Regions from separate parts of the Thermoanaerobacter uzonensis DSM 18761 genome, predicted to be linked through region 2. Evidence: riboswitches for the same ligand, from Rfam matches in the RefSeq annotation. Region 2 holds a riboswitch; each other region holds the start of a gene.

Region 1 (11,133 bases), on a different contig from region 2:
TATCCTGATTTTTTCAGTCTTTCCAGTGTCACTTTGGTAATTGGTGGATTATTGTCTCTAATCTGGTTATTTACAACCTCTAAAATAATCCTTTTTAAATTCTGATTGGCCAAACGGCTCACCTCCTCATTCTTACTTTCTTTCTATTAAAACTACCGTCTCAACATGATAAGTATGAGGAAACATGTCTACACATTTTACTTTTTTCACTTTATATACATCTTCACTGAGGGTTTTTAAATCTCTTACAAGAGATTCAGGATTACACGAAACATACACTATTTTTTCAGCGTTAAATTTCACAATGTCTTCAAGCGCTTTTGGATTGATTCCAGACCTTGGCGGGTCCACAATCACCACATCAGGCATTTCTTTAATTTCTTTGAGTTTCTTTGAGACATCACCAGCAATGAAAGTGCAATTTTTAAGTCCATTGAGTTCTGCGTTTTCCCTCGCCGACATAACTGCTTCTTCCACAAGTTCTATCCCAATCACCTTTTTAGCCATTGGAGCCATAATTATACCTATGGTTCCAGTACCAGAATACAAATCAAAAACTATTTTGTCAGATACATCTCCTGCAAATTCCCTCACCGTCTCATAAAGTTTTTCTGCTCCGTGTGAATTAGTTTGAAAAAAAGAAAACGCACTTATTTTAAATTTTAAATCCAAAATCTCTTCTATGAGATAATCTCTTCCATATAACACTTTCAATCTTTCGCATACTACAGCATCTGACCAGGAATCGTTTTGAGTATGTAGTACACCTACAAGCCGACTTTCAAAATTCGCATTTTTATATCTTTCAATAAGCTCTGTAAAATCATGTTGCAACTGTGTTGTTGTCACAATATTCAACAAAATTTCCCTTGATTTTGAAGCTTTCCGAACCACCAAATGTCTCAAAAAACCTTCATGAGTCTTTTTGTCATAAAAAGGAAGCCCTTTTTTTATTGCATAATCAAAAGTAAGAGTTAAAGCTTTAATAAAGTCATCATCAGCAATATTACATTTATCTGTCATGATTACCTCATAAAATCGACCTTTTCTATGAAGTCCTAACGCCCCATTGCCTTCTTTATCTTTTCCAAAAGTGTATTCCATTTTATTCCTATAACCATGCTCTTTAGGACTTTTCACAATACCTAAAAATTCATAATCTCTTATTCCTTCTTTTTCAAAAAGCTTTTTCACAATATCTTCTTTTATCTCAAGTTGATCTTGATAGCTAACATTTTGATAAGTACAGCCGCCACAGTCCCCAAAGTGAGGGCAAAGGCTTTGCTTCTCCAAAGTAGAATTCTCTATTACTTCCACTATTTCGCCTTCTACCATATCCTTTTTTACTTTTTTAACTTTTGCCTTTATTTTTTGCCCCAAAAGTGCTCCTTTTATTTTTACTTTTTTCCCCTCAAAATAGCCTATCCCAAATCCACCAAATTCCATGTCTTTTATCTCAACTGTTATCACATCATTTCTTCTCACTGTCATTCCTCCTTTGCTATCTAGATTATACCTTATTTTGCTTAATAATTCTAATATTAAAATGTTTTCATCAAAAAATAAAATAACCTTTACATAATTTTAATAACGTTGTATACTAATACTGGGTGAGAGAGTGAAAGAGTGAGAAAGGATGAAGAATTAAAGTGTTTATAAACAACTTAACAGTTGCAAAAGGAGCCATAGTATTGTCTCTTTCCTCAAATAGAGAGGAAGAAGAAGAAATCAAAAAAGTTCTCATAGAAAAAGGTTACAAATGCGCCGTAACAGAGCTGGGAGGTAAAAGCAGCGAATTCAATGAAAAAATAGTCTCTGCAGTGGTAGGAGCAGCTTTAAACAATAATGTGATTGAAAAAAATTCAACTTCTATGCACGCCCTCTTACATGCTACAATTGAAGCTGTAAAATCTTTATCCTTGACTTTGCCCTTAGATGTAAGCCTTATGATGAAAATTGCAGTTGTAGCAGATAACACATGGATTGCAGTTTCAATGTTTGGAAAATCAGCTTTACATCCTCTAACGAATCATGAGAGGTTGGGTTTTGGAATAATGCACTTATAAAGTACATAAGGGGAGACAGAGGGAAAGAGTCATAATACTATGGCTCTTTTATTTTTTCAGGAGGTGAAATAATGGTACCAGATACAGTTTTAGGAGCTATTTATTTGTCAATCATAGACATGGTTTTGTTGTCAATGCTTCTTTTATTAATTGGTGCTATATTATCAAAGATATTTCCGTTATTTAGTAAAATCGAAAAATTTATTAACAAAAAATAAGGAGTGACACAAATGGATATTCTCTTAAAGCTTTTTAAGGATATGATACAAACTACTGGGCTTGTTCATTTAACTTTGGGCAATATCTTTTTAATCTTTGTGGGAATATTTCTCATATATTTAGCTATTGTAAAAAAATATGAGCCATTTTTACTTCTTCCAATAGGTTTTGGCAGTATTGTAGCAAACATACCAGCTACTGATTTATTACAACCTGGAGGACTTATACACTTTTTTTACTTAGGGGTTGAAAAGGTTATCTATCCTCCCCTTATCTTCCTCGGCGTAGGTGCCATGACGGACTTTGGACCTATGATTGCGAATCCTAGTTTAATGATTTTAGGTGCTTTTGCCCATATAGGAATATTTATAGCGTTAATAGGAGCTAAGGTTTTAGGTTTTAGTATATTTGAAGCGGGGGCAATAGGAATAATTGGCGGGGCAGACGGTCCAATGGCAATTTATGTAACTCAAAAATTAGCTCCCCACCTTATGGCTCAAATATCTGTCGCTGCGTATTCTTATATGGCGTTAATGCCTTTAATACAACCTCCTATCATGAGGTTACTTACTACAAAAGAGGAAAGGCAAATAATGATGAAACAGATGAGACCCGTTTCAAAAACAGAAAAAATAGCCTTTCCTATTGTAATAACTGTTTTAATAAATTTACTACTTCCTCCAATTGCTCCTCTTATAACAATGTTAATGTTAGGAAATCTTCTAAAAGAATCGGGAGTTGTAGAAAGGCTTGCAAAAACAGCCAGTGGAGAATTTATGAATGTAATTACAATATTGTTAGGAGTTTCTATAGGCTCTACAATGAAAGCAGATACTTTTTTGACCATTAAGACATTAGAAATAATCGTCTTAGGGCTTATAGCTTTCATGACAGGAACAGCTGGAGGTATACTGGGAGCTAAGTTTTTAAATAAGCTCTCTGGTGGAAAGATAAATCCCCTTATAGGTTCTGCAGGTATAGCTTCTGTTCCAATAGCTGCGAGAGTATCCCACTCTGTAGCCATAAAAGAAAATCCTTACAACTTTTTAATAATGCACGCCATGGGACCGAATCTTGCCGGAGTTTTTGGAACGGCAATAGCAGGTGGAATAATGCTTGTACTATTAGGAGTTCATTAAAGCAGCCAAAATGGCCGTTCATCTTGTTGACAAAGTTCAAAATTTTTAAATAGGATATTTTGCATCGTCGCTCCGATGTTCCAAAGCGACAAAACTAAACTCGACCTTCGTGTTCCGGCAGGGTACCGGGCACATCCGACCTCCTTGTCTTAGTGCCCGCCTCCGCCATCCGTGGCTACGGCCCTGCCTCCACCCTCGGTCTTACTAAGTTTTGTTGCCGCTTTGTCACAAGTCGCACCGATTGCAAAATATCCTATTTCCGAAAGTTTGTCTACAGTCTGAACAGCCAAAATGGCTGTTTTTTTACTGTATCACAAACATATATACAAGAATATTATATTAGTAAAACTACAGATTTGGAGGTTTAAAAAATGTACGACTATAATCCTTATATACAAGATTATGCTTTTCCTTCTCTAAAGCTTGCACAAGCTTATGTGCCTTTACAGAAGTATGTATCTCTTTATCCTCCGGAAGAAGCCATTAAAAAAGGCACTGCCTTTCCTGAACTTGATATGCCTTATGTAGGCGAAAAAATGAGGTGATAAAATGGATAGCAATCAAATATCTATGCTTAAGAAAATCATGGAAATGGAGTTTACCTGCATAGATTTGAATCTATATTTAGATACTCATCCCGAGGACCAAAAAGCTCTTCAAGACTACAACTATTATTCTAATCAATTGTCTATGCTAAAACAGCAATATGAACAATTTTACGGACCTTTGATAGTTTTTGGTCATTCACAAAGTCAATATCCTTGGAAATGGATAGATGACCCATGGCCTTGGGAAATAGAATATTGAGGAGGACTTTGCTATGTGGGTTTATGAAAAGAAACTACAATATCCTGCTAAAGTATGCAAACCAGATGTAAAAATGGCAAAATACCTCATCGCCCAATATGGAGGCCCTGATGGAGAATTGGCAGCCGCCTTAAGATACCAAACTCAGCGATTCGTCATGCCTACGGGAAAAGCAAAAGCAGTTTTGACAGACATTGCTACAGAAGAATTAGCACACCTTGAAATAATAGCAACTCTTGTTTTCAAACTTTTAAAAGGAGTACCAGTAGAAATATTAAAGAGAGAAGGATTAGGGGAATACTATACAGAACATGATAGAGGCTTATTCTACGCAGATACAACTGGAATGCTGTGGACCGCCGCCTATATCCAGGCTAAAGGAGATGCAATCGCTGATCTACACGAAGATATGGCAGCCGAAGAAAAAGCAAGAGCAACTTATGAACATTTAATAAATCTTACAGATGACCCTTGTGTAAAAGATACTCTAAGGTTTTTGAGAGAAAGGGAAATTGTACACTTTCAAAGATTTGGAGAGACTTTAGTACAGGTAAGAGAATATATGGAAAGTAAAAAATTCTTTTAAAAAAGTAGATGTATGTCTATTGGCATACATCTACCCATTTTCCTTCTACTATTTTATCAAGGTCCTTAACTTTTATGGTAACAGCAGCATTTATATTATTGACACTTCAACACCACCTTTAAATACCACAAGTTTTACATAAAAGAGCATTTTTTAAGAAAAACTTATCAGCAATTTTAACTGCATCTTGAGCCGTTTTTCCGTAATAATCTGCTCCAATCTTATAGGCATATTCCTCAGTCAAAACAGCCCCGCCTACCATTATTTTCACATCAGTATTTGCTTTAAGCAGTTTGATAATTTTTTCCATGTTAAATAAAGTAGTTGTCATTAAAGCACTTAAACCTACTAATGGTGCCCCACTCCGTCTTATTTCTTCTAATATCACTTCTCCTTTGACATCTTTTCCTAAGTCAATTACATCATATCCATAGTTTTCAAGCAAAACTTTTACTATATTTTTTCCTATATCATGTACATCTCCTTCAACTGTAGCAAGTATTATTTTACCTTTAGATACTGAACCTTTTGGAAGCTTTTCTTTTATTATCTTGAAAGCACTTTGCACCACTTCTGCAGAGCTCAAAAGTTGTGGCAAGAAATATATGCCTTTTTCATATCTATCTCCCACTTCTTTTAAGGCAGGAATTATTATGTTATCAACTATAGAAAGAGGCTGAACTTCCTCCTCTAAAATATTTTTTACTATATCTTCTACTCCTGACTTTTTGCCTTCTAAAATCTGGATATAGAGTTTTGATTTTAAATCTTCTTCTTGAATTTTTTGTTGTTCTTTCTCTTTGACCTCCTCTTTTTGCTTTTTCCCATATATATTCAGATAATTCACACTGCCTTTATCTTTATTTAGTAAAACCATTGAAGCCCTCAAAGTGTCCATCATGGCTTCATCGCAGGGATTTATAATAGCAGTAGTAAGCCCATAAGATGCTGCCATTGCTAAAAAAGTAGAGTTTATCAACCTTCTTTCAGGTAAACCAAAGGAAACATTGCTAAGTCCTACAACAGTATTTGCTCCTAACTCTTCTTTAGCCAATTTTATCGCTTCTAAAGTCTCAATTGCAGCCTCCTGCTCAGAAGAAACCGTCAGCACAATACAATCTATCAATATGTCCTCTTTAGGTATGCCATACTCTTCCGCTTTTTTTATAATTTTTTCCGCATTTTCAATTCTTTCATGCCTATCTTTGGGAAGCCCTTTATCTCCTACAGTAAGTCCTACAACACAAGCTCCGTATTTTTTAACAATAGGAAGCACTTCTTTTAAACTTTCCTCTTTTGCACTTACAGAGTTGATTATGGGTCTACCTCTTAAAATTCTTATAGTTTTTTCTATCGCTTTAATATTAGTGCTATCTATTTGAAGAGGAAGGTCTACTACATTTTGTATTTCAGAAACTACCTTGGGAAGTAATTGCTCCTCATCTATTCCTGGTACCCCTACATTTACATCCAATATTTCTGCTCCACATTTTTGCTGTTTTATAGCTTCCTCTACTGCTAAACCTACATCTCCGGCCAAAAAAGCCTCACTTAACTTCTTCTTCCCAGTTGGATTAATACGCTCCCCTATAACCCTTAAAGGATAATTTTCACCTATGAAAACTGTTTTTGTATTAGAAGCTACAGCTGTAAATTTGTTTACTTTAACTTTTGGCTTTAAATCTTTTACAGCCTCTTTAACAAGTTTTATATAGTGAGGAGTAGTACCGCAGCACCCCCCAACTATAGAGGCACCTTTTTCAACAAGAGAAGGAAAGAAACTAGCAAATTCTTCTGGTTTTAAGTCATAAACTGTTTTGCCGTCTCTAATCACAGGCATACCTGCATTAGGTTGTGCAATAATAGGTATGCGAGAAACTTGAGACATTTTTTCCACTACACTTACCATTTTATCGGGACCTGTCGAGCAGTTAACGCCAATGGCATCTAATCCTAATCCTTGTAAACTAACTACTACAGTTATAGGGTCTGACCCCATGAGAGTCCTTCCATCTTCTTGAAAAGTCATTGTACATATAACTTTCATGTTTGAATTCTCTTTAGCAGCAAGAATGGCAGCTTTTGCCTCCAGCATATCTGACATTGTTTCAATTAAAACAATATCTGCTCCTGCACTTTCTGCAGCTATAACTACTTCTTTAAAAACATCATAAGCCTCATCAAAAGTCATGTCTCCATAGGGGGTCAAAAGCTCGCCAATAGGTCCTATAGAAAGTGCAACGGGTTTATCTTTGGAAGCTTCTTTAGCTATTTTAACTGCTTGAGTGACAATATTGAAAACCTCATTTTCTAGTCCATATTTTGCTAATTTTATCCTGTTAGCCCCAAATGTATTTGTTTCAATTACATCCGCTCCTGCTTCTATATAGGACTTGTGGATATCAAATACTACTTCTGGATGGGTTATATTCATATATTCGGGACACTCTCCCGTTTTTAAACCCCTCTCTTGAAGTTGTGTTCCCATTGCTCCATCAAAAACAATCACTCTATTTGAAAGTTCTTTAAAAATGTCTAACATTTTTTACCTCCATTTAATTCATTTGTACTTTATTTTCTTTAAAATCACAGGCCAAATCATCAACTCTTGAAATTATTTCCAACACAGCATCTGTACTTCCTAAAGGCATAATGTGAATTCCCCCAACTTCACTGCGTATCCGTTTTATAAACTCTACAGCTATGTTTATTCCTTCTTCTTTTCCTCCATCCTTTAGCCTTTCTAAAACTTTTTCTGGAATATCTATACCTGGCACTTTTTCATTTAAATTGACTGCCATTTTATAGCTTTTAAGAGGTAATATGCCTACCAAAAGTGGTACATTGAAATTTTTAATCTTTTCAATAAACTTAAATAAAATATCTTCATCATAAACTGGTTGTGTTTGAATAAACTCTGCCCCTGCTTCTATCTTAACTTTAAGCTTTTCTATGGCCTCTTCTCTTAAATCACTTGGATTTGCAGTAGTACCTGCACAAAATTCTGTTGGTGAATCTAATTTATTGCCATTGTAATCATAACCTCTATTAAAGGCACTGATAATCTTTAAAAGCCCAATAGAATCTACATCGTATACCCCCTTAGCTTGAGGAGTATCACCATGGGAGGGGTCGTCTCCTGTCAAAGCTAATATATTTCTTACCCCTAATGCATAAGCTCCAAGGAGTTCAGACTGAAGCCCAATTAAATTTCTGTCTCTACAGGTCAAATGAAAAATAGTTTCAATGTTTAAGTGGTCTTGCAAGAGGTGAGCTACTGCTATGGGACTCATTCGCATATTCGCCATAGGAGAATCCGTTATATTTAAGGCATCTACAATGCCTTTTAATTTTCTCGCTTCTTCAATAGTTTTCGTTATATCTACCCCTTTTGGCGTAGAAATTTCTGCTGTCACAACAAACTTCCTTTTCTTAAGTTTAGTACACAAATTTTCATTTTTCAACATCTACATCGCCTCCATTTCTAAAAATAAAAAAGTCTCTTCGCCAAAAGAAGAGACACTAATACTCTCTCATCTTTCAGCGAAACGCTGCTGGAATTGGCACCAAGACGCATATAAAATGCCGGTTGCCGGGTTTCATCGGGCCAGTCCCTCCACCACTCTCGATAAGAGATTTTAAAGTATTAAATTGTTAAACTATTTAAGCTATATGATACTATGGATTAACTCCTATGTCAATAGAAATTTTTTTGTCCCTCTCTAAAGATTTTGCAGGCTTTTAACTTTTTTAAAATAAATCTGTAAATTTTTTATATTATTTGCTATACTATAATTGTAAAGAATACAAATTTTCGAGAAAGGAATGTTTTTCATGTTCTCATCTCTTATTTTTGGTATCCTTTCTATTGGATCAATTATACTTTATGGTTTAATCTGGTGGAAAATTTTTGATAAAACTGGTTATGGAGGAGCATATGGCCTTTTGATGTTTATACCTATTGTGAATTTTATAATGCTTTTAGTATTAGCATTCACTGAGTGGCCCGTACATAGATATAAAAATTATTGAGCAATAACACTGCTTTTATTTTTAATACTTGTGCAACCACTTGCATAATGATTTTTTTAATATTATAATATACTTAACACTTGAAAAATGAGGAGGTTTAATATGAGTAATGAAAAATTGCCAAAAGTAGCCTATTTCTGCATGGAATACGGCTTACAATCAGATTTCAAACTATACGCAGGTGGTCTTGGCATTTTAGCAGGAGACCATCTAAAAGCCGCAAAAGAATTAGGTATGCCTTTAGTAGGAATAGGCATACTGTGGAAACAAGGTTATACAGAACAACATATCGGTGAAGACGGATACCCTTATGATGCTTATCGCAATTACACACGCAAATACGACTTTTTAAAGGACACAGGAGTAAAGGTAAAAGTAAAAATAAGAAACAAAGATGTATACTGCAAAGTATGGTTGGTAGACAGCTTTGACAATGCACCTTTGTATTTGCTTGACACAGATATACCAGAAAATGGAGATAGATGGATAACAGGTCAACTTTATGGATGGTTTGGCGAAGAAAGAGTCGCACAAGAAATAGTGTTAGGCATTGGCGGAGTAAGAGCTTTAAGAGCTTTGGGAATTGATGTAGATGTTTATCATTTTAACGAAGGGCATGCAGTATTAGCAGCCATTGAGCTTATAAGAGAGAAAATGGAAAATCAAAATATGAGCTTTGAAGAGGCGTGGAAAGCTACAAGAGAAGAAGTAGTATTTACAACCCATACCCCTGTTAAAGAAGGAAACGAATCTCACGATTTAGAACTTCTTATGTACATGGGCGCAAACAATGGTCTTTCAATTGAGCAAATGGCTCAAATCGGTGGTGTTCCTTTTAATATGACAGTCGCAGGTTTGAGACTTTCTCGCATTGCAAACGGTGTCTCAAAACTTCACGGGCAAACTGCAAACAAAATGTGGCAACATGTTGACAACAAAGCACCTATAATCTCCATAACCAATGGTATTGACAGAAACACTTGGGTAGATAAAAGGATAATAGAAGCCTACAACAAAGGTGAAGGACTCCTACAAACTCATAATATTTTGAAACAAGACTTAATTGATTTTGTATATCAAAGGACAGGAGTTAAATTGGACACTGACAAGCTTTTGATAGGTTTTTCAAGGAGAGCTGCTCCTTACAAAAGAAGCGACCTTATATTTACCAATGACGAAGTTATAGGTGATTATTTAAGGTCTAAAAAAATTCAAATGGTATTTTCAGGAAAAGGTCATCCATTAGATGACGTGGGTAAAAAAATTGTCGCAAAATTAATAGACATGACAAAGAAATATCCTGAAAGCGTAGTATTCCTAGAAGATTACGACATGACAATAGGAAAAATGCTTACTCGAGGCGCTGATGTGTGGTTAAACAATCCAAGAAGACCATTAGAGGCCAGTGGTACCTCCGGCATGAAAGCCGCCATGAACGGAGTGCTAAATTTAAGTATTTTAGATGGATGGTGGCCAGAAGCTTGTATAGACGGAGTAAATGGCTGGCAATTTGGAGATGGTTTTGAGTCTGACAACATAGAAGAATTAGACAAACACGACCTCGAAGCACTTTATAACGTCCTTTTAAATAAAGTAGTTCCAACCTACTACAACGATAAAGCGAAATGGGAAAATATGATGAGAGAAAGTATAAGGACGACTTATGAAGCTTTCTCAGCTAATAGAATGTTAAAAGAATACTACGATTTAATGTACACAAAAAAATAAGTTAACCCCTATTTAAAAAGGCCGCGCAATTGCCCGGCCTTTAATTTATTTTCCCAATCTTTTTTCTAACAATTCTTTTTCTTTTTCATATCCTGGTTTTCCTAAAAGTGCAAACATATTTTTCTTGTAAGCCTCTACTCCTGGTTGGTCAAATGGATTAACCCCATTTATATATCCGCTTATAGCACAAGCCATTTCAAAGAAATATACCAAATTACCAAAGTAATAAGGTGATATTTCCGGAATATTTACCACGAAGTTAGGAACATTTCCATCTGTATGAGCCAATAATGTACCTTCAAAAGCCTTTTTATTGACAAAATCTATAGTTTTTCCTGCTAAAAAGTTAAGCCCATCTATATTGTCCTTGTCTTCATTTATAACTATATCTTTAACAGGTTTTTCAACATTTAAAACTGTTTCAAAAATATTTCTGCTTCCCTCTTGTATAAACTGCCCCATTGAGTGTAAATCTGTCGTAAAATCTACTGAAGCAGGATAAATTCCCTTATTGTCTTTACCTTCACTTTCTCCAAAAAGCTGTTTCCACCATTCA
Region 2 (11,133 bases):
TTTTATTGTTATCAATCATAAATTGCAAATATTTCTCTTGGCCCACCAAAATAACCAATTTTTTTGCCCTTGTAACGGCAGTGTACAAAAGGTTCCTTGTAAGTAGCATAGGGGGTCCATAAGTAATTGGCATTATGACAACAGGAAATTCACTGCCTTGGCTTTTGTGTACTGTTATAGCATAAGACAAATTCAGTTCATTCAAATCAGAAGAGTCATAAGTGACAAATTTTTCGTCGTCAAAATATACAGTCAATTCCTGTAATTCTTCGTCTATTGATTGAATTATTCCTATATCTCCATTAAACACTCCTTCTCCTTCTTCAGCGCCTTTTTTCCATTTTATCTTGTAGTTATTTTTTATTTGCATCACTTTATCCCCCACTCTGAAAACAAACTCCTTCAATATTTTTTCGGCTTTAGTTTTGTCGTGGGGATTTAATGCTTTTTGTAACTCCAAATTTAAATTGTGAACACCAATTATCCCTTTTCTCATGGGAGTGAGTACTTGAATATCATTAATAGGATGAAATCCATAAGCTTTAGGAAGTCTGTTTATAACAAGTTCCAATATGGTTTTTAATATATCCTCTTGGGTGTTGGCATTTATAAAAAAGAAATCGCTGTTTTTATCGTTATAGGTGGGATATTCTCCGTTATTTATCTTGTGAGCATTTACTACTATCAAGCTTTGCTTTTGTTGTCTAAAAATTTCTTTTAACCGTATCACTTTTACTATGCCACTGTCTATTATATCTCTTAGGACATTTCCAGCTCCAACAGATGGAAGCTGATCAGCATCCCCTACTAAAATCAGTTTTGCCCCTATAGGTAGGGCTTTTAATAAAGCATTCATAAGCAATATATCTACCATTGAAACTTCGTCAACTATTATAACGTCGTATTTTAATGGGTCTTTTTCATTTTTGTTAAAGCCCTTCCCTTCTTCCTCCGAATAAGTATATTCTAAAAGCCTATGAATAGTTTTTGCCTCTTTTCCAGTAGCTTCCGTTATCCTTTTTGCGGCTCTTCCTGTTGGGGCTGCAAGAGCCACTTTTTTACCAGCTTTTTCAAAAATACGTATTATACAATTTATTATCGTAGTCTTTCCTGTGCCTGGACCTCCCGTTATGACAACAACAGAATTTTTAATAGCTTCTTCTACAGCCAATTTTTGATTTTCTGCCAACAAAATACCTGTTTCTTTTTCAAAATTTCTAATTTCTTTTTGGACATCTATGCCTAAATCTTCATTTTCCATTAGTGTCATGTTAAACAATCTCTCTGCCGTGTGTAATTCAGCCATATAGTAAGGTATATAGTAAATTCCTACAGTATCATCTTCAAAAGTTTCAATATGTATTTTTTCATTTTGTACTAAAAGCACAAAAGAATCTTCTACTTCTTCTTCGCTTACTTCTAACAAACTTGCTGCTTCTTTTTTTAACAATTCTTTTGGCACATAGGTGTGACCATTTGCCGCATATTGCATCAAAACATATCGAGTACCAGAAGATATGCGATATAGAGAATGAGGGTCAACTCCTAGGCTCTCTGCTATTTTGTCTGCAGTTTTAAATCCTATTCCAAATATATCGTCAGCCAATCTGTAAGGGTTTTGCTTAATAATTTCAATCGCGTTGTTTCCGTATTCTTTATAAATCTTTATAGCCATTGCAGTAGAAATACCGTACCCCTGCAAAAATACCATCACTTCTTTTATGCCCTTTTGCATTTCATAAGCTTCACAAATTCTTTTTATTTTCTCATCGCTTAGACCTTTTATTTCTTTTAATCTTTCTGGTGCAGTTTCAATTATATTTAAAGAATCAACACCAAACTTTTTTACAATTTTTCTTGCTGTAATAGGACCTATTCCAGGAATTAACCCAGAAGATAAAAACTTTTCTATTCCCTCTAAAGTGGTGGGAGCCAAAGTTTCATAATTTAAAACCCTAATTTGCTCTCCGTAATCAGGATGTTCTACCCATTCTCCTTCAATTTTAATTCTTTCCCCAATGTTTACATAAGGCATATAACCTACAGCAGTGACTACTAAACCTTGGGTACTTAATTCTAAAACCGTATAACCATTTTGTTCATTTCTAAAAATTATTTCTTCAACTACACCTTCCATGTCAATCATAACCGATTCTCCTGTTTTAATTCTTTTCTTTATTTAATTTTACCTTATATTTAAAGCAAATTAAAGCCAATTCATTTCTTTTTTTCAATTTTTGTGGTATAATTAAAGGTAGCGAAGCGTTTACAAAGCATAAATTCTATGGCATTAAAAAAAGATATATAAAAAATGCCATAAGCCCGGGGTTACCCGGGCTTCAAATTTATATTCCTGCCAATTTTCTTAATATATCTACTTTGTCTGTTTTTTCCCATGAGAGGTCTAAGTCGTGTCTTCCAAAGTGGCCATAAGCTGCAACTTGTCTATAAATAGGTCTTCTCAAATCTAAATCCCTAATTATAGCTGCAGGTCTTAAATCAAAAACTTGTTTTACAATTTCCGAAATCTTTTCATCTGGTATCTTGCCTGTGCCAAAAGTATCAATACCTATTTCAAGAGGTGTAGCAACACCTATCGCATAAGCTAATTGCACTTCACACTTATTAGCAAGTCCTGCTGCCACAATATTTTTTGCCACATATCTTGCAGCATAACTTGCGGATCTATCAACTTTTGTAGGGTCTTTACCAGAAAAAGCTCCGCCCCCGTGCCTTGCATATCCGCCATATGTGTCTACAATAATTTTTCTTCCTGTAAGTCCACTATCACCTTGAGGTCCACCAATTACAAATCTCCCCGTTGGATTTACAAAAATTTTAGTCTTATCATCTATCATATTTTCAGGAATTATGGGTTTTATTACATGTTCAATAATATCTCTTTCAATAGCATCATGGTCAATCTCAGGTGCATGTTGAGCTGATACTACAACAGAATCTACCCTCACAGGCCTGTCATCTTCATACTCTACTGTTACTTGTGTTTTACCGTCTGGTCTTAAATAGCTTAATGTCCCATCTTTTCTAACTTCAGCCAGTCTTCTCGCAAGCTTGTGAGCCATCATTATAGGCATAGGCATTAATTCTTCTGTTTCATCACAAGCAAAGCCAAACATTAAGCCTTGATCTCCAGCACCAATAGCTTCAATTTCCGAATCTGAAAGTTCTCCTCTTTTAGCTTCTAATGCCTTGTCCACACCGAGGGCAATATCAGGAGATTGCTCATCAATAGAAGTGATAACTGCACAAGTGTCGGCGTCAAAACCGAATTTTGCTCTTGTGTAGCCAATCTCTTCTACTACTTTTCTCACTACTTTTGGTATATCTACATAGCACTGGGTAGTAATTTCCCCCATTACCATGACCAAACCAGTAGTCACAGCTGTTTCACAAGCAACTCTGGCATAGGGATCTTTTTTCAAAATTTCATCTAATATTGCGTCAGAAATCTGATCGCAGATTTTATCAGGATGTCCCTCAGTAACAGATTCAGATGTAAACAGTTTACGCATTTTATCTCTCTATTCCTCCTTAAAAACAAAATAAAACCCCTTCTAAAAGAAGAGGCACACACCCTCATCTTTCAGAAGCATGCTTCTGAGAGAATTAGCACCTTGTCCTATAGGACAGGTTGCCGGGTTTCATCGGGCTCTTTCCCTCCACCTCTCTTGATAAGAGCATGTTATTAAATTTTCTGATGTCTACTATAGCACACTTTATCTACTATGTCAAATATTTTTGCATCAAAAAAGAGCATGCCAAAACATGCTCTTTTTTGAAATTGTATTTAAAATGCTACAAATTTTTCTCCAGGAACTCCACATACAGGACATTTTTCTGGCAATACATCAACAGAGGTATATCCGCAAACAGGACATATGTAAACTTTTGATATCTTTATATCTTCTCCTTTTAATGCTGCTTCTTTTGCTTCAGTGTACAATTTTGCATGTATTTTTTCAGCCTCAATAGCATAATGTATGCTTTTTTTAGCTCCAGATTCCTCTTGAAGTTCTGCAACAGCATTATAAGCAGGATACATCTCTTCTACTTCAAAGGTTTCCCCTTCTATAGCTTTTTCAAGATTCTCTACTGTATTCCCTACTTCTCCAAGAGTTTTGTAGTGATTTGTAGCATGTACCAATTCAGCATAGGAAATAGCCCTGAAAAGTCTTGCAATATTAGGTTTGCCTTCTTTTTCAGCTACATCAGCAAAAATTTGATATCTCATGTGAGCTTGGCTCTCTCCTGCATAAGCTTCACTAAGGTTATGTCTTGTCATTTCTCTCATAAAAGATTCCTCCTTAATTAAATTTTTATTAATAAATAATTATTTTCTTTTTCAAATAATATTATACTACACTTTTTTACCATGTCAAGATATTTGAAGGAGAAAAATAAAAAAAGACCCTCCGGTCTTTTTTTCAATGGTGGAGGGAGATGGATTCGAACCATCGAAGGCGACAGCCAACAGATTTACAGTCTGCCCCCTTTGGCCACTTGGGTATCCCTCCACAATATTTAATTTTTGAAAATGGTGGTCGCAATAGGACTCGAACCTATGACCCCCTGCTTGTAAGGCAGGTGCTCTCCCAGCTGAGCTATACGACCACAATGGTCGGGATGGAGGGACTTGAACCCCCGACCCCATGCTCCCAAAGCACGTGCGCTACCAACTGCGCTACATCCCGACATCAGTGACGAAATAAATTATAATAGAAAAAATGAAATTTCACAATAGGCATAGAAGCTTAAAAATGGCCGTTTTATTGATTTATCGCTTTTAATCTTTAAATTTTTTAAGAATACGTCATATTTTAAACTTATTAATTTAAAATGTAAGTAAATAATTTCTTTAATTTCCCCTTCAAGCTGATAAGCTTACTGTTTCAACTTTATTTACGCGGCAAATAATAAATATTAACCAAATATTTATGTTTTTGTAATACACCTGTAATAATACGATGGTACAATTAACCTGAAAAGAAAACATACGTAAAATACAAAAAACACCAGGAGGGATACGATTGAGAATTAAAAAAATATTATCTTTATGCATCAGCTCTCTTCTACTATTTTTAGCTTTTCCAATGCAAAATGTAAAGGCCGATACATATACAATCCTTGAGGCAAAAGAATTTGCACAAAATTTAAGTAAAGGAGTAGTACATAAAAATATAATCTATTTTACGACTGAAGGATGGATAAACATTAACGTGTTAAAAGTGGACTTAACTGATAAATATACTGATGTATCAGTAATTTTCAATCCTACTGGCATAAAAGATAGAATGCCAGTGCGTGAAATGGCAAATTCTTATGGTGCTGTGGCTGCTGTGAACGGCGATTTCTTCGATACAAAAACAGGATTCGTAATAGGAGCAACAGTAAAAGATGGAAGGTTAATAACAGACCCTTCAAATGAGAGTAAACTGGCCACTTTCTCCATTGACGCAAATGGAGTTCCCTCTATAGAATATTGGTCAAAAAGTATGTCCGTTACTCTTCCAAACGGCACGAAACTTCCTCTTGCCGCAATAAATAAAATAAGCAATACTTTTGAGTATTTAGTAATGTACACAAGGGATTGGTTTACAACATCTCCGGGAGCAAATGAAAATGTACCTCAATTGGTAGAAGTCATTGTAGATGAAAATGACAGAGTATTAGAAGTGCGTCAAGGACAGCCTTCTGTCGAAATACCACAAGGCGGATATGTGTTGGCTGGTGCAGGTTATGTAGGTGAAAATTTACTCACTTTAAAGCCAGGAGATATAATACAAAAAGACATAAATACAAATCCTCCCTTTCAAAATCTCAAAATGGCTGTAAGTGGCGGCACAATCCTTGTAAAAGACGGAAAAATTGCGCCTTTCACTCATGAAATAAAAGGCTACACAGCACGAACAGCAATAGGCTATACTCAAGACAAAAAATATTTGATCATCGCCACTGTTGACGGTACTTCAAGCCGTGGAATGACACAAACAGAAATGGCAAATTTAATGATATCCTTAGGTGCATATGATGCTTTAAACTTAGACGGTGGCGGGTCAACACAAATGGCAATAAGACCAATAGGGGATACTGACGCTAAACTTGCAAATTATGCTCCTGAAGGCTATGAAAGAAAAGTAGCAAATGGAATAGGAATATTTAACACAGCTCCTAAGGGAAATCTATACGCTTTAAAATTAGAAGTATCAGATACTAACGTGTTTAAAGGACTTCACAGGACAATTACAGTTAAAGGATACGATGAAAATTACAATCCTGTCATAATTAATCCTGAAGAAGTTTTGTTTTCAGTAAGTGGAATTACTGGAGTATTTAGTGGTAATGCTTTTATGCCAACAAGCGTAGGAGAAGGTGTTATAACTGCAAGAGTAGGAAATGCTATTGGGACTATCAAAATAAATTCTCTTGACAAACCTGTAGACATACGATTTAATCCAGCTAATATAGTCGTTGATAAAAACAAAGCAGTACCCATAACAGTCACTGCAAAGAACATAAAAGGCTACAGAGCTTTAATAGAACCGCAAGATATTACTTGGGATGTTTATAACAACATTGGCAATATAGATAACAAGGGAGCATTTATATCCTCTAATTTTGATGCGAGTGGTGCACTTGTCGCAAATATACTGGGAGAAAAAGCCATTTTACCCGTTAGAGTAGGACAAGGTTCAGAATTTGACACGTCAATACTTCCTAAAGTTACAGAGTTTACACAAATAGACCCAGCTAACAAAGAAGCGCCTGTGAAAAATACTTCTAATTCTTTTAAATTTATGGTATTTGGTGATACAAAATACAATACCCTTTTGAAGTTGCAAATATCTTTAAAAGCGGCTGATATTGCAAACAAAGAATACCCCCTGGCTATATTTTTAGGAGATATAGATGAAAAAGTTTTAAATAATTTGAAAGTTAAATACATTACCACCAATGAGAAGTATGAGGTATATAATTATAACAATTCAACATTTATTGCCCTTAACAATCGCAGTGGAAGTCTTTTAAGTCCTGATAAAAACCAATGGACTTGGTTTAAAGAACAGCTCAGCAACGTAAAAGGAGATAACCTTTTTGTCATACTTCCTAAACCAGTATGGGGAAGTGATGGTTTTAAAGACGTAAAAGAAGCTACTTTATTTGAAGAGACTCTAAAAGAATTTAACAAAAATACAGGTAAAAATGTGTGGATTATATATAACAGCAAAAGCAAGTTTTACACTACTTTAAATGATGAAATAAGATACATCACAACTTATGGTACAGACGTAGAAGGCAATACAAATGACATATACAATGACTTTGGTTTTATTTCTGTAATGGTAAACAGCAAAGAAATAAACTATCAGTTTAAAAATCTTATAAATAAATAAATTTAACGAAATTTAAAACCCCTTCTAATTTTAAGGAGGGGTTTATTTTTTTGCAAAATATTCATTTGCTATTTCTACAAGGTACCTAACATCTTCAGAGGAAAGCTTATTTTTCAATATTTCCATTATTTTGTCATTATCCTTTTGTGTCAAGCCCTTCTGAGCTATTTTCATAATTTCGTTCATATCCTCTGCTCCTAATTTAAGGATAATATTCATTACTTTGATTTTTTGTAAAGGTTCCATCTCATTTTGCACTTGTAAAATCTTTTCTGGAGTAATTATTATGTTGTTATCGCCACTATTTTCCTCTTGCGTTTTTTTGTTATTTCCCAAATCATAAACTTCTCTGTTTTTTTGTTTAAGCAGGTCCTCTAATATTTTCTCTTTAAAAATCCTTACTTTCCTGGCGTTTTCACTTCTTTGATTTCTTTTTGCCATTTCTTTTTCTTCTTTATCTACTTTATCTACTCTTGAACTGGCAGTTTGCTCTTCTTCACAAACCCTCTCATTTTCTTTCGTAAGCTGGATTTCATTTTTATCCCGCAAATTTTGTTGAGAGAAATAAATAGGTTCTTCAAACTTTGTCTTCAACATAAACATAGTAGTAAAAAGAGCAATCACAACAATCAAAACCAAATATAATCCTAGTCTCTTCAATATCAGTCATTCCTTTCAATTAATATTGCATATTCTTATTATTGCTTGCCATAAAAATTTTAATTCAACTTATTTGTAAAGGAGGCTATTTATAGATGGATGAATTAAGGCTTAAATATGACGACTCAAATGCAATTTATTTTATATCAAATTTTTTAAGTACATATTTAAGTCCTAATTCAATTTTTTTATGTATTGGCACAGACAAATTTATAAGTGATTCCTTAGGACCTATCGTGGGAAATCTGTTATCAAAATCACTTCCACCAACCTACTTTGTTTACGGCACCTTAAAATCTCCAATCCACGCTATGAACCTAGAAGAGAATATGAAATACATAAAAAAGAAGCATCCTAACAGTAAAATTATAGCTATAGATGCTTCTTTAGGAGACAAAGAAAGTATAGGAAAAATCTCAATAAAAAAAGCCCCACTGTACCCTGGAAAAGGTGTGGGGAAAATGCTGCCTCCTGTTGGAGATATTTCAATAGTAGGTATTGTCGATGTATATGACTCAATTCCTCTAAACTCAGTAAGATTAGGATTTGTATTTGACATAGCCGAAGTAATTGCCAAAAGCATCCAATTGTCCTTGAAATACTGAATTCACTTAAGTTTTAATGGAATAGAAACGAGGTTTTGTACAGAACCATCTTTAGGGCTTAAAGAGAAGACCTGAAGAATACCGTTTTGAGGCTCTTTTAAAGGTTTATAAGAGATTATAGCTTCAAAATCTCCCCAAGAAGGAGCAGCAGCAGTAGCTTGTACAAAAGTCTCACTTATGACATTCCCACCGCTGCCAACAAGCCTTATATTTACATTTCCCTCAAATACTCTCGCTTTGCCTATTACTTTAAAAGGACTTGTCACCACATTGTTTCTGACTGGGGACACTACTTTTATATTTGGTTCATAAGATATGTTACTTCTATCAGAAACTATTATAGCCCTTGCTTCTTTATCTTTATTCAATATTATACCCAACTCATCTCCTATTTTTATTTCCGCAAAGTTCATGTCCCTTTCTGCATACTTAAATCCTCCTTGGCTGTCATAGCCCACTTTCGCTTGAAAATGTATAATAGCATCAGGCAATACCTTTATATCCGGCCCTACTTGATTTCTTACATCCTGAGAGTCCTGGTATTCTCTTTCAATTGTTATAATCCTGTTTTCATAATCGATAGCCTTCACTATACCGTATATAAAAGATTCTCCTTTAAGAGGGTTTGCTTCAGGTATTTGAGTAAACTTGGCTTTAACATTGTCTATAACCCAAATATAGTTACTTCCTTTACCAAGGGGCTGAACCAATGTTATGTTATACATTTTATTATCGTGTATCGCCTCTACATAAGCTACACCATTGTTTTCATCTTTTAAAGTCAAATCATCTTCACTTCCAATCCCTATTATCCCGCCTTCTTTTCTAAGGAGTTGAATAGGGTCAAAACGCCATGTTTCTTTTCCTAAATCTGCTCTTTCCTGTAATTTCTTTATCCTATCTGGGTTATTATATACCTCTCCTATTAAGACTATTCTTTTTAAAGGTTCTAAACCTATTTTGTATTTTCCTACCGCGTCAACTTTATTTCCTTCAACTAGTATTTGAACACTGTCAACTCCGGGTATATCGGTCAAAGAATTTATGAGTGCAGCAACTCTTAATTTGTCTATTTCTTCATCTTCACTATCTTGTAAAAATTCTTTGGATAAATTTACAAAAGCAGTTCCGTCCTGTAATTCTATAGAGATTAGCTTTGTCCCACTGGGAAATACCGGTTTTGCATATTCATCTGTCGGCCCTTTAATCATTTCAGTTACAACTTGCTTTAAAACATCAGAATCCTTAGCAATAAGTCTTTTTTCTAAAATAAGTCCATTCATCTTATCATTTAAAAAATAAAGAGAAATCTCTCTGGACACGTCTTGTACCGTAGGCTTTGGATTTATAGGGGCATTTTCATTATTGCTATTAACTCTCGCAAAGCACCCCGACAACGTCAAAATAAATAAGCCTATCAATACTAGGGCAATTTTTTTCACTTTTATTCCCTCCCTTTAGTTTAATCTTACTATACTTTTGTTACACAAACATTAAATAAACATAAAAAAATCATTAAAAAACTTAATTAGTTTTCTTTTTGGGCAGGGAAATTTTAAATACTGTTCCTTCTCCTACTTTACTTTCCACTGTGACTTTGCCTTCATGGATATCTATTATCTCTTTAGCAATAGCAAGCCCTAAGCCAAAACCACCACTTTTTTTAGACCTTGCAGTATCTCCCCTTGTAAACCTGTCAAATATTTTGGGAAGCGTTTCTTCACTTATACCAATCCCATTATCCTTTATCGTAAGGTAAATATTGTTTTCATCTTCTTCTAAACCTACTATCACATTTCCTCCATGATGAGTATATTTTATCCCATTTTCTACAATGTTATAAACCATCCTATAAAACCTGTCGGGATCAACTTCTGCAAAAACATTATTCTTTCCTTTAAATTCAAGGTTTATTTCTTTCGCTTTTGCAAGAGGAAGAAGACTTTCTATTACATCTAATATAATTTCACTAATCTCACTTTTTCTAACTTTTACCGTTTTAATCCTATCCATTCGTGCTAATTCTAACAGGTCATTTACCAATCTTGTCATCCTATCCAGTTCTCCATCCACATCCCTCAATATTTCTTTATAAAATTTTATATCCTGATTTTTACTATTTATGAGAGATTCTATCAAAACTTTTACAGATGCCAGAGGAGTTTTTAGTTCATGAGAAGCATCTGAAACAAATCTTTTCCGCTCTTCATCTATTTTCATTAAATTGAAACTCATCTTATTAAAAGCATTAGCCAATTTCCCAATTTCATCATTGCTTTTTGCCTCAACTTTATAGTCTAATTTCCCTTGAGATAAAATATTTGCTGCTTCTGTTAATCGTTTTAAAGGATTAGTAATGTAAGAAGCCACTAAAAGGCTTAAAAGGCTTACCAAAAATCCAATACCTGTAAAAGTATATATCATGCGATATTTTATAGAGTTTAACAGGTTAATTA
Region 3 (11,133 bases), on a different contig from region 2:
TGCAACAGGAAGAGCATACGAACAAGTAAGAAACTCCATAGGTTATCCGCACTTAAACGTAAAAATAGCAGCTACCCATGCTGGCATAACAGTAGGAGAAGACGGAGCGACCCACCAATCAATAGAGGATATATCCCTTATGAGAGGAATACCTGGGATGGTGGTAATAAACCCGGCGGATGCAGAAGAGACGAGACAGGCCATATTTGCGGCGGCAGATCACTATGGGCCAGTATACATAAGGCTAGGGAGGATGGCAGTACCAGATATACACGATCAAAACTACAAATTTGAATTAGGGAAAGGTGAAGTAATAAGAGAAGGAAAAGACGTAGCGATAATAGCGACAGGGATAATGGTAGCCATAGCGATTGAAGCAGCAGATAAACTAAAGGAAGAGGGAATAGATGCGACAGTGGTGAACATCCACACCATAAAGCCGATAGACAAAGATTTAATAGTAGAAGTAGCTAAAAAGACGGGCAAAGTTATAACAGCAGAAGAGCACAGCATAATAGGCGGGCTTGGTTCGGCAGTAGCAGAGGTTCTTTCAGAGGAATATCCAGTGAAAATAAAGAGAATTGGGATAAGAGATGAATTTGGACAATCCGGTTCACCTAAAGAGCTTTTAAGACATTATGGTTTGACAGCGGAGGACATTGTAAAAACGGCTAAGTCATTTTAAAAAACGCCAGGTTAGTTCTGACGTTTCAGACTGATGACAAACTTTCGCAAAGTAGATATTTTACATAAGTTGCGACTTGTGACAAAGTGCTAACAAAGCTTAGCAAGACTGAGGATGGAGGAGGGGCCGAAGCCAAGGAGGGCGGAGGCGGGCACTTGAGACAGGACGTCGAATGTGCCCGGTACCACGCCGTAATCCGAAAGTCGTGCTTTAGCTTTGTCGCTTTGGAACTTCGGAGCAACGATGTAAAATATATACTTTAAATAATTTTTGGTTCTTTGTCGACAAACTGAAACGCCAGGTTAGTCCTGGCATTTTTATCTGTCAAAATATATGTTTTTACCTGTCGCAGAAAGAGGAATGCCTATAACAATTTCTCCTTCAATTAATTTTAGCCTTCTTGCACTTACACCTATTCTATACATAACTCGGTTATCCACATTCAAAAGACTGGCGGTTTTAACTGCAGATCCCACTGCTATTCCTAAATCGATGAGTCTCCATGCACATATAGGACCTGCGAATTCTGTACCTTCTCTAAAATCCCTTAGACTAGTGCAAAGATTATAACCGCAGGCGCCACAATTTAGTCCAACTTTTTCTGGTTTACTTAATGAAATTAAAAGTACTGCACTGGAGTTAGCGACGTTTTTAGCATCCCTGTCAAAATTTTTCTTTCCGGATTCTTCACCATATTTTATCATATCCTCTTTTAACCTTATGAGGTCTTCACCTGTAATTACTTTTGTTTCTATAAAGTCTTTTCCAGTTGCTTTAGGTGCTGTTCTCGCTGATAATGCCATCAAATGAGCAGCTAATTCAATTACATCCATAATGTCTCCCTCCGAGTTTTTAAGATGAATGCGCTATCTATTATAATATTGATATATTTTTTTACTTTTTGCAATAAGAATTGATAAAGTTTTGTCATATTGCTTCTTTTAACATAAAAAGCAGGATTTTATTCTTTTTTTTACAAATAGAATCGGAATGAAAAAGTCTTAGCTTTAACACTCTTCAAAATTCTTCTGTTGTAGCATTGCTATATTGCTTATTACTTTCTATAAACACGGTAAGTATTGATAATATAGGGAATAATAGATTTAAATAAGCATAGGGAAGGTAATCAATTACTTTTACTCCTAAAACTGCAGAAGGAAGCATTGCTGCTAAGTTCCAAGGTATTATTCCGGCAAGTATCATGCCTGAATCTGCTATTGCTCTTACCATCATATCATTTTTTACGTTAAGACTTTTAAAGACCTCCAGCATTATGCGGGAAGGTAAAATTACAGAAAGAGCTTGATTACAAGTTATTACTGCCATTAAAGTGCTTAATAACATTGTGACCAAATAGGCAATTTTAGGGTTTTTAATTTTTTGGGCTTTTCTAAAAACTGCTTTTATAATTCCTGTTCCTTCTAATATTCCAGAAAGAGCGGTAGCAAAGGTTACTACTCCTATCATTGGGAAGATGGAAATCATACCTCCTCCTGAAAAGATAGATTTAAATTCTGGAATATTAGAGATATTTCCCAACATAATGACTTTTAAAGAATCTGTAGGGTTATAACCATTTAGTAAAGAGACAAAGTAGGAGAGAAGGACAGCAATTGAAAGATTTATCTTTGTAGAAATCCTGAAAAAAGCCAAAGTTATAATCATTATAGGAGCTAAAAACAAGAAAAAGTTTATTTTATAATTTTTCAAAATTATAGCTGCAAGATTGTCAAAAGTGTAAGGCGAAGAAATATTAATGTGAAGACTTAAAAGATAGTATAATAAACCAGTTAATACAAAAGTAGGAATCGCAGTTTTAAAAAGAGATTTAAGTACATTGTATTGTCCAATTTCTGCCATATCTGACAGAAGAATAACATTTCCTGCAAGGGGAGAAGTCCTATCTCCTATAAAAGAACCGGATATTACTGCACCAGCAACTATTGGAAGAGAATAGCCAAAGCCATGGGCTAGTCCCATTATTACTATTCCAATAGTACTAGCGGTTCCTACGGCTGTACCTAAAATCATTGAGATAATAGAGGTTGTGATAAAAGACACCAACAAAAAAGCTTGTGGTTTTAAAAAGTGGGAGGCGTAGTAAATAAGAGCAGGAAGGGTTCCATTTTGTTTCCACAAGGCAACGAGGGCTCCTATCAAAAGGAGTATAATCATCACATTTATACCTTTTTTAATTCCTTTAATTGACATATTGATAAGTTCTTGAGGCGAAAAACCGTTTATCAAAACAATAGCAAAGGTTATTATATAGCTTATAAAAAGCGGTATATAGGGAGGTTGGTTAAACACTAATACCATTGTCATAGTTATGGCTAAAATTAACAAAAAAGTTATGAGTGAGATTCTAAATTTGTTTTCCATTTTTCACTGCTCCTTTTAGTAATGAAGAAGTTATTTATAAGGTATTACGTGAATTTCTATATTTTTTGCTTTTTTAATTAACTTTATAACAGTAGAACCTCTAAAAAAGGTTTGTAGTCTTGACCTTTGAGAATGCCCTATTATTATTTGTGTAATGTGCATTTGCTTTGCAAATTTTAAAAGTTCATCAGACACGCTTTTTCCTGTCAATGTGTAGACTTCTGCCCCTAATTGTTTTGCTAACATAAAATGGCTTTCTAAAACTTCTTTATCTTTTTCAGTAAGTTTAGGTGCAAGAAAATGTGTACAGTTTACATATACTACTACCCAATCACATTTGAATCTTCTTGCTCTCCTTGCACCCCTTCTTATAAGCTTTTTAGATAGTGGGTTTGGTGTTATGCACACCATTATTTTTTCATTTGTTTCCCATGTATCAGTTATTCCATGCTCTTTCATATATTCTTCTAATTCTATATCTACTTCTTCGGCGGTAAGTCTTAGCATTAACTCTCTTAAAGCATTTAAATTTCCTTTTCTAAAAAAGTTAGATAGACACTCATTGACCTTGCTTACTGGATAAATATCTCCTCTTTTTAATCGATTAAGCAAAGCATCAGGAGTCAAATCTACAGCAACAATTTCATCTGCGTTATCGACTATGCTGTCAGGGATTGTTTCTCTTACAGCAACACCTGTGATTTGTTGAATAACGTCATTTAAACTTTCTAAATGTTGGATGTTAAGTGTTGTAATTACATTTATTCCATGACTTAAAATTTCTTCTACATCTTCATATCTTTTTTTGTGTTTAGAGCCAGGTGCATTTGTATGCGCTAATTCATCTATCAAAACTACTTCTGGTTTACGAGCAATTATGGCGTCGGTATCCATTTCTTCTAATATCATGCCGTGGTATTCAATTTTTTTTCGAGGGATTATTTCTAAATTTCCTATTTGGGCTTCTGTCTCTTTTCTTCCATGAGTTTCCACATAACCTATTACTACATCTTGACCTCTTTTAAGACGCCTGTTGCCTTCATTGAGCATTGCATAAGTTTTTCCAACACCAGGAGCATATCCTAAGAATATTTTTAATTTTCCTCGCTGTTGTTTTTTTATAATTTCTAAAGCTTCTTCAGGAGTTAACCTCCTAAAACCTTCACTCATTAAATTTACACGCCCTCCACAGTTTAATTATATCTTTGTTTGAGTATAGTGATTTCATACAACTATAATAATATGAATCTTATTAAAAATCAATAAAAAAAGAGAGCAATCGCTCTCTCATATTTTTTCAAACATATCTTTTCCTACCCCGCAGTCAGGACAAACCCAATCGTCAGGCAATTCTTCAAAAGGAGTTCCTGGTTCAATTCCTTGTGATGGGTCTCCTTCTTCTGGATCATAGATGTACCCACATACTGTGCATTGCCACTTTTCCATAAAAAATACCCCCTTGATATTTTCCTTTATTATAGCAGAAATTAGTAAAGAAAATCAAGGGGAAGGCAAAAGGATATTAACAGGTCGTAGCTGAAGTTCCAAGGTACTCACTGACAATTTTCATAGCGCAGAATTTTCCGCACATACTGCAAGTTTTGGCTGTAGATATGTTTTTATTGACGCGATATTTAAAAGCTTTATCAGGGTCTATAGAAAGCTTTATTTGCTCATTCCAGTTTAAGGCTTTTCTGGCTTTAGCCATAGTTAAATCTTTTTCTTTAGCACCTTTTACGCCTTTTGCGATATCTGCGGCATGGGCAGCTATTTTTGCTGCAATAACGCCTTCTTTGACATCTTCTTTGTCTGGAAGTCCGAGATGTTCAGCGGGTGTAACATAGCAAAGGAAATCAGCACCAGAAGCTGCTGCAATTGCTCCTCCGATTGCAGAAGTTATGTGGTCATAACCAGGAGCTATATCAGTCACAATAGGACCAAGCACATAAAAAGGAGCGTTGTGACAAAGTTGTTTTTGAAGTTTTACATTTGCTTCAATTTGGTCAATTGGCACATGCCCAGGTCCTTCTACCATAACTTGAACTCCTGCCTCTCGAGATTTCTTTACCAATTCGCCAAGGATTATAAGTTCTTGAATTTGTGCTGCGTCTGTAGCATCTTCAAGACAACCTGGACGCAGTCCATCTCCTAAGCTTAGAGTTATGTCATATTTTTTAGCAATATCAAGGAGTCTATCAAAATGTTTATACAAAGGATTTTCTTTGTTGTTATGGAGCATCCAAGCAATTGTAAAGGAGCCACCGCGGCTTACTATATCCATCACTCGGCCGTTGTCTTTAAGCTTTTTCAATGATTCAAATGTTAGACCACAGTGGACTGTAATAAAATCAACCCCGTCTTTTGCTTGTTCTTCTATAACTTCAAAAATGAATTCTTCAGGCATAGCTACAATGCTACCGTATTTGGATATAGATTCTACAGCTGCTTGATACATGGGGACAGTTCCTACAGGGACAGGGGAATTTTCAAGTATTTTTCTACGAGATTGGTTAATGTCACCTCCTGTGCTTAAATCCATTACCGCATCTGCTCCAGCTTTTACAGCAACATTTAATTTTTCAATTTCTTTGTCAATTTCAGTGTATGCATCAGAGGTTCCTATATTGGCATTTATTTTTGTCGATAAACCCCTTCCTATCCCTTTGGGAATGAGGTTTTTGTGGTTAATGTTTGATGGTATTACTATTTCTCCTTTTTTAACTCCTTCTAAAATAAATTCTTCGTCTACTCCTTCATACTCTGCGACTGTTTTCATCTCTTTTGTGACAATGCCTGAAAGGGCGTATTCCAATTGTGTCATAATAAAAACCTCCTTAAAAAATAAATAAACCATGGGGATTATAGCCATGGTGGATGACCACATCCCTACGCAGGTACTAACCTAACAGGTTCAATGGGTTAAAAGGCAACACCTTTTTCTCAGCCGCTTATGCCGGCACCCCATGTGGCAAATATTAAATTTTTATAATCGATAGGGTATAAATATTCTAGAATATTATTATACCACTAAAAAAAATCGGCGTATATTAAAATTTAGAAAAAATTTAAGAAAGAGTACAAAAAAAGTTCTTGACTTTACAGTTTCAAAGTGATAACATAGATTACAACATGTAAAATTGAATATAAATATTACACACAAACCTCTTATCAAGAGTGGTGGAGGGACTGGCCCGATGAAACCCGGCAACCGGCATTTATATGCGTCTGGTGCCAAATCCTGCAGGTTAGGGTGTCTAACCTGAGAGATGAGAGGAGTGGCGGATTATTAGGCCCTCTTCTCATTGAGAAGAGGGCCTAAAAATTTATTTGGAGGTGTGACATGAAAATAAAAATCGGATTATTAGGACTTGGTACAGTAGGAACAGGAGTATATAAATTGATAACTTCAAGAGGAGGTCATATAAGGGAGAGCACAGGGGTTTATCCTGAGATAAAGAAGATACTGGTGAAAAATCTCAATAAGCCAAGGAAAGTGAAAGTAGAGGGACTACTTACCCAAAATGCTGAAGAAATTTTGAAAGATAAAGAGATAAAAATAATCATTGAAGCAATAGGAGGCATTTCTCCAGCTTACGAATATGTGAAGGAGGCTTTGGCTTCAGGGAAGCATGTAATCACTGCAAATAAAGAATTGATAGCTAAGCATGGAGAAGAATTAAATGAAATAGCAGAAAAGAATAGAGTATTTCTAAAATGTGAGGCAAGTGTAGGTGGGGCTATACCTATACTGCATCAAATTGATAGATTAAAAATTACAGATGAAATAGATTTTGTAGGCGGTATAATAAATGGCACTACTAATTATATTCTCACTAAAATGACTACTGAAGGCAGAAGTTATAAAGAAGCACTTAAAGAAGCCCAGCAATTAGGATATGCAGAAGCAAATCCCGATTATGACGTAAAAGGCTTTGATGCCCTTTATAAACTTGCTATATTAATGAGGAAAGTGTTCAATATAAACGTGCCAGTAAATTCTATAACCAGAAAAGGAATAGACGAAATCACGACTCAAGATTTAAATTACATCAATAAGTGGGGATATAAAATAAAATTATTTGCCTGGGGCAAAAAAGTCAAAGATGGCATCTTTGCAGGAGTGGAACCAGTTTTAGTCGAAGAAAATAATATTTTGTCAAGGATAAACGACGTAAATAATGCTATCATACTTAGAGGGGATAGTTTTGGTGAATATGTTTTTGTAGGAAAAGGTGCTGGAGAACTTCCTACAGGGGATGCTGTAGTGGCAGATTTAATTGATATATTGTTAAACTATGATATCAAAGATAATAAGAGGATAGACTTTCTTCCAATTCGTCAGGGAAGTTTTACAGATACTTTTTATATAAGGCTTGAAACTCATAAAGAAAATATTTTAAGTTTGAAAAAAGTTTTAAAGTTTTTAAAAGAACAAAAAGTATCAATTGTGGAATCTTCCTATGAAAACGGCACATTTACAGCTATTGTTAAAATGAAGAAAAGTGTTGAGACATTTACAGAAAAATTAGAAAAAATAACCGAGATAAAAACTATTTTTAAAGTTTTGCAAGAGGATATAACAGAAGAAGTAAGTAAATTTGAGGATTTTGTAGAAGTGATTTAAAAAATTTTGTGAAAGGAGTTATAAGTATGTCTAAAAAATATGGTTTTTCAACTTTGGCAATTCATGAAGGATGGGAGTCTGACCCAACTACGGGAGCTGTAGCTCTTCCTATATATCAAACTTCTTCCTTTGCTTTTAAAAGTACTAAGCACGCTGCAGACCTCTTTGCCTTAAAAGAAGAAGGGTATATATATACTCGAATGATGAACCCCACAGTTGACGTTTTTGAAAAGAGAATAGCTGCATTAGAAGGTGGGGTAGGTGCCCTTGCTGTATCTTCAGGTCAAGCAGCTATAACGCTGGCAGTTACTAATATCGCAGGAGTAGGAGACGAGATTGTATCTTCTACCAATCTTTATGGAGGGACTTATAACCTTTTTGCGACTACTTTGAAAAAGTTTGGTATAAATTTTAAGTTTGTGGACCCCAGCAATCCTGAAAACTTTAAAAGTCAAATAATAGATAAGACAAAAGCTTTGTACGTTGAGACTATTGGCAATCCAAAAATTGACGTGGCTGACATTGAAAAAATAGCAGAAATTGCCCACACTGCAGGAATTCCTCTCATTGTAGATAATACTTTTGCAACTCCTTACCTTGCACGGCCTATCGAGTTTGGGGCTGATATAGTGGTACATTCGGCGACTAAATTTATAGGTGGTCATGGGACTTCTATAGGTGGAGTTATAGTAGATTCTGGAAAATTTAATTGGGACAATGGAAAGTTTCCAGAACTTACAGAACCAGATCCAAGTTATCATGGTATAAGGTATGTAAAAGATGTAGGTGAAGCAGCTTATATTGTAAAAGCGAGGGTGCAGCTTTTAAGGGATTTGGGTACTGCTTTGAGTCCATTTAATGCATTTTTATTCGCACAAGGATTAGAGACTTTATCTCTTAGGATGGAAAGGCACAGTCAAAATGCTTTAAAAGTTGCAGAGTTTTTAGCTTCTCATCCCTACGTTTCGTGGGTAAATTATCCAGGACTTAAATCAAGTCCCTATTATGCTTTGGCACAAAAGTATTTGACAAGAGGGCAAGGAGGAGTTTTGACTTTTGGCATAAAAGGTGGATTAAAAGCAGGCATTAAATTTATAGAGAGTTTAAAATTATTTACTCATCTTGCTAATATAGGGGATGCAAAGTCTTTGGTTATACATCCAGCCAGCACGACCCATCAGCAGTTATCAAAAGAAGAACAGTTAGCTTCTGGTGTTACGGAGGATATGATAAGACTTTCTGTAGGGCTTGAGGATATAGAAGATATATTAGAAGACCTTGATAATGCCCTTTATGCATCGCAAAAATAGATAAGGAAAGGTTGATGTAAATGATAGTTGAGGAAAAAAAGGTTACACTAAAAGGGAAAAATATATTCACTACAGAAAGTGGATATAGCTTTGATGAACTTACTATTGTTTATGAAACTTATGGGAAATTAAATAAAGAAAAAAATAATGTGATACTTGTGGAACACGCTTTAAGTGGCAGTGCCCATGCAGCAGGTGTACATCCTGGGAAAAAAAATATTGGCTGGTGGGACCCTTTAATTGGTCCGGGCAAGTATATTGATACAGATAAGTATTTTGTCATATGCTCTAACTTTCTTGGCAGTTGTTATGGAACGACAGGACCTTCTTCTATAGACCCTAAAACAGGGAAACCTTACGGTTTAAGGTTTCCAAAAATTAATATAAGAGACATGGTGAGAGTGCAGAAACTTCTTCTAGATTATCTTGGCATAGACCGAATAAAAGTCGGTATTGGAGGGTCTATGGGAGGAATGCAGGCTTTAGAGTGGGCAGTGACATACCCGGATTTAGTGGATAAATCTATTGTCATAGCTGCTGATTATAAGCTTACTCCTCTTAATATTGCGTATAATCATGTAGGAATACAATGCATACTAAATGACCCACATTTTTACGGTGGTGATTACTACGATAAGCCCCATAAACCTGATAAAGGATTGAGCACTGCCAGAATGCTAGGAATGATAACCTACAAAAGTGGTGATTTATTTGACTATAGATTTGATAGGTTAAGAGATGAAAACAATTTTGAAGTGGAAAATTACCTCAACTATCATGGTTTGTCTTTTATAAACAGGTTTGATGCAAATTCATATTTATATATTTTATGGGCTATGAATGAACATGACATTACGAAGCCTTATGGTTCTTTGAAGATGGCACTTAAAAGGATTAAAGCGGAAATACTCATGATAGGGATAGATACAGATATGATTTTTCCTTCTAAGTACATGAGGGATTTCATTAAAAAACTTAATGCTTCAGGAGGACGTGGCAAATTTGAAGAAATATCTTCAATGCAAGGTCATGACTCTTTTTTGGTGGATATAGATAAGATTGGACCTATTATTTCGGATTTTATAGAAGAAACATACAATAAAGAAATGGTTTGTGTATAATTGTAAAAGAACAGTCCCTTTTAAAAGGGGGTTGTTCTTTTTTATGCTTTATTAATGTTATAATTAATATATCGGAATTTTAAAAAGAGGTGATTTTGATGTCAAAAAAAGAAATAAAGCTTGGTTTTGTAGGGCTTGGCTTTATTGGGACAATCCATTCTATAGCTTGTTTTTCAATGCCTTTAATATTTAAAAATCTTCCTTTTGAAGTGAGACTTGGACCTGTGTACAAAAATAACATAGAAGATATACCACACTTTTTTGAAAAAGGTGTAAAAAGTATTGAAGAAATGCTGGAAAAGGGCGACCTTGATGCTGTTGACATATGTACCCCTAATTACCTTCATTATGAACAGGCGATGAAAGTGATAGAAAAAGGTATTCCATTATATCTTGAGAAGCCAATAGGAGTTAACGGCAAAGAAGCCTATGAAATAATGGAAAAGGCAAAAGAAAAAAGGATAATACATCAAACAGCTTTAATGTATAGGTTTATGCCTGCTGTGAACCAGGCAAAAGACATGATAAAAAATGGAGAGATAGGTGAAATTTTAAATTTTAAGGCGTTGATGCTTCATTCGGGCTATATGGACCCTAAAAGGCCTATGTCATGGAAAATGAAAAAAGCTACTTCTGGTGGTGGAGCAATAGTTGACATGGGGATACACCTTGTGGATGCAGTGAGATTTATGATGGGAGAAATAAAGTCTTTAAGAGTAAATTCTAAGACATATTTTATAAAAAGGCCTGTATCCCAAAATTCTGAAATTTATGAGGAAGTAGATGTAGATGACTGGACAAATGTAGAAGTGGAAATGGAAAATGGAGGATGGGGAAGCATCGAAGCCTCAAGGATATCTCCTGACCTTGAGGAGGAGACTCGATTTGAAATATACGGTACAAAGGGCTCAATAAAAATATCTACAAAACATCCTCGTTATGCTGTATTATATAAAAAGCAAGAGAATGTCCAAATAATTGGCGATTACGATAAAAAAAGCAAATTTAGCG

The links. A riboswitch is a leader RNA that binds a small molecule or an ion and turns the genes downstream of it on or off. The one in region 2 is predicted to bind S-adenosylmethionine.
Region 1: it holds a riboswitch for S-adenosylmethionine, as region 2 does, so the genes downstream of both, BUB32_RS05790 (methylenetetrahydrofolate reductase) here and metK (methionine adenosyltransferase) in region 2, are expected to answer to the same signal.
Region 3: it holds a riboswitch for S-adenosylmethionine, as region 2 does, so the genes downstream of both, BUB32_RS05325 (homoserine dehydrogenase) here and metK (methionine adenosyltransferase) in region 2, are expected to answer to the same signal.

Annotation. Positions count from the first base shown of each region.
Region 1 covers NZ_FQUR01000010.1:9,239-20,371, reverse strand. The annotation lists gene BUB32_RS05830 (hypothetical protein) at 1-122, opposite strand, end outside; gene rlmD (23S rRNA (uracil(1939)-C(5))-methyltransferase RlmD) at 133-1,491, opposite strand; gene BUB32_RS05820 (HutP family protein) at 1,650-2,066, shown strand; gene BUB32_RS12955 (hypothetical protein) at 2,138-2,284, shown strand; gene BUB32_RS05815 (sodium ion-translocating decarboxylase subunit beta) at 2,297-3,424, shown strand; gene BUB32_RS05810 (spore coat associated protein CotJA) at 3,796-3,969, shown strand; gene BUB32_RS05805 (spore coat protein CotJB) at 3,974-4,231, shown strand; gene BUB32_RS05800 (manganese catalase family protein) at 4,245-4,817, shown strand; partial or broken gene BUB32_RS13275 (YbaK/EbsC family protein) at 4,834-4,911, opposite strand; gene BUB32_RS05795 (homocysteine S-methyltransferase family protein) at 4,936-7,359, opposite strand; gene BUB32_RS05790 (methylenetetrahydrofolate reductase) at 7,373-8,284, opposite strand; SAM riboswitch class I at 8,348-8,452, opposite strand; gene glgP (alpha-glucan family phosphorylase) at 8,952-10,577, shown strand; gene BUB32_RS05775 (glucose-6-phosphate isomerase) at 10,623-11,133, opposite strand, start outside.
Region 2 covers NZ_FQUR01000007.1:107,667-118,799, reverse strand. The annotation lists gene recD2 (SF1B family DNA helicase RecD2) at 1-2,146, opposite strand, end outside; gene metK (methionine adenosyltransferase) at 2,346-3,533, opposite strand; SAM riboswitch class I at 3,595-3,699, opposite strand; gene BUB32_RS02265 (rubrerythrin family protein) at 3,809-4,312, opposite strand; tRNA gene BUB32_RS02260 (tRNA-Tyr) at 4,450-4,535, opposite strand; tRNA gene BUB32_RS02255 (tRNA-Val) at 4,557-4,632, opposite strand; tRNA gene BUB32_RS02250 (tRNA-Pro) at 4,637-4,712, opposite strand; gene BUB32_RS02245 (phosphodiester glycosidase family protein) at 5,049-7,412, shown strand; gene BUB32_RS02240 (hypothetical protein) at 7,455-8,072, opposite strand; gene yyaC (spore protease YyaC) at 8,168-8,677, shown strand; gene BUB32_RS02230 (Gmad2 immunoglobulin-like domain-containing protein) at 8,680-10,119, opposite strand; gene BUB32_RS02225 (HAMP domain-containing sensor histidine kinase) at 10,202-11,133, opposite strand, start outside.
Region 3 covers NZ_FQUR01000009.1:145,219-156,351, reverse strand. The annotation lists gene BUB32_RS05355 (transketolase family protein) at 1-685, shown strand, start outside; gene BUB32_RS05350 (ferredoxin domain-containing protein) at 1,003-1,518, opposite strand; gene BUB32_RS05345 (Na+/H+ antiporter NhaC family protein) at 1,703-3,067, opposite strand; gene BUB32_RS05340 (universal stress protein) at 3,098-4,237, opposite strand; gene rd (rubredoxin) at 4,355-4,513, opposite strand; gene thiC (phosphomethylpyrimidine synthase ThiC) at 4,590-5,888, opposite strand; TPP riboswitch at 5,934-6,041, opposite strand; SAM riboswitch class I at 6,230-6,340, shown strand; gene BUB32_RS05325 (homoserine dehydrogenase) at 6,408-7,691, shown strand; gene BUB32_RS05320 (homocysteine synthase) at 7,718-9,001, shown strand; gene metX (homoserine O-acetyltransferase MetX) at 9,022-10,122, shown strand; gene BUB32_RS05310 (Gfo/Idh/MocA family protein) at 10,221-11,133, shown strand, end outside.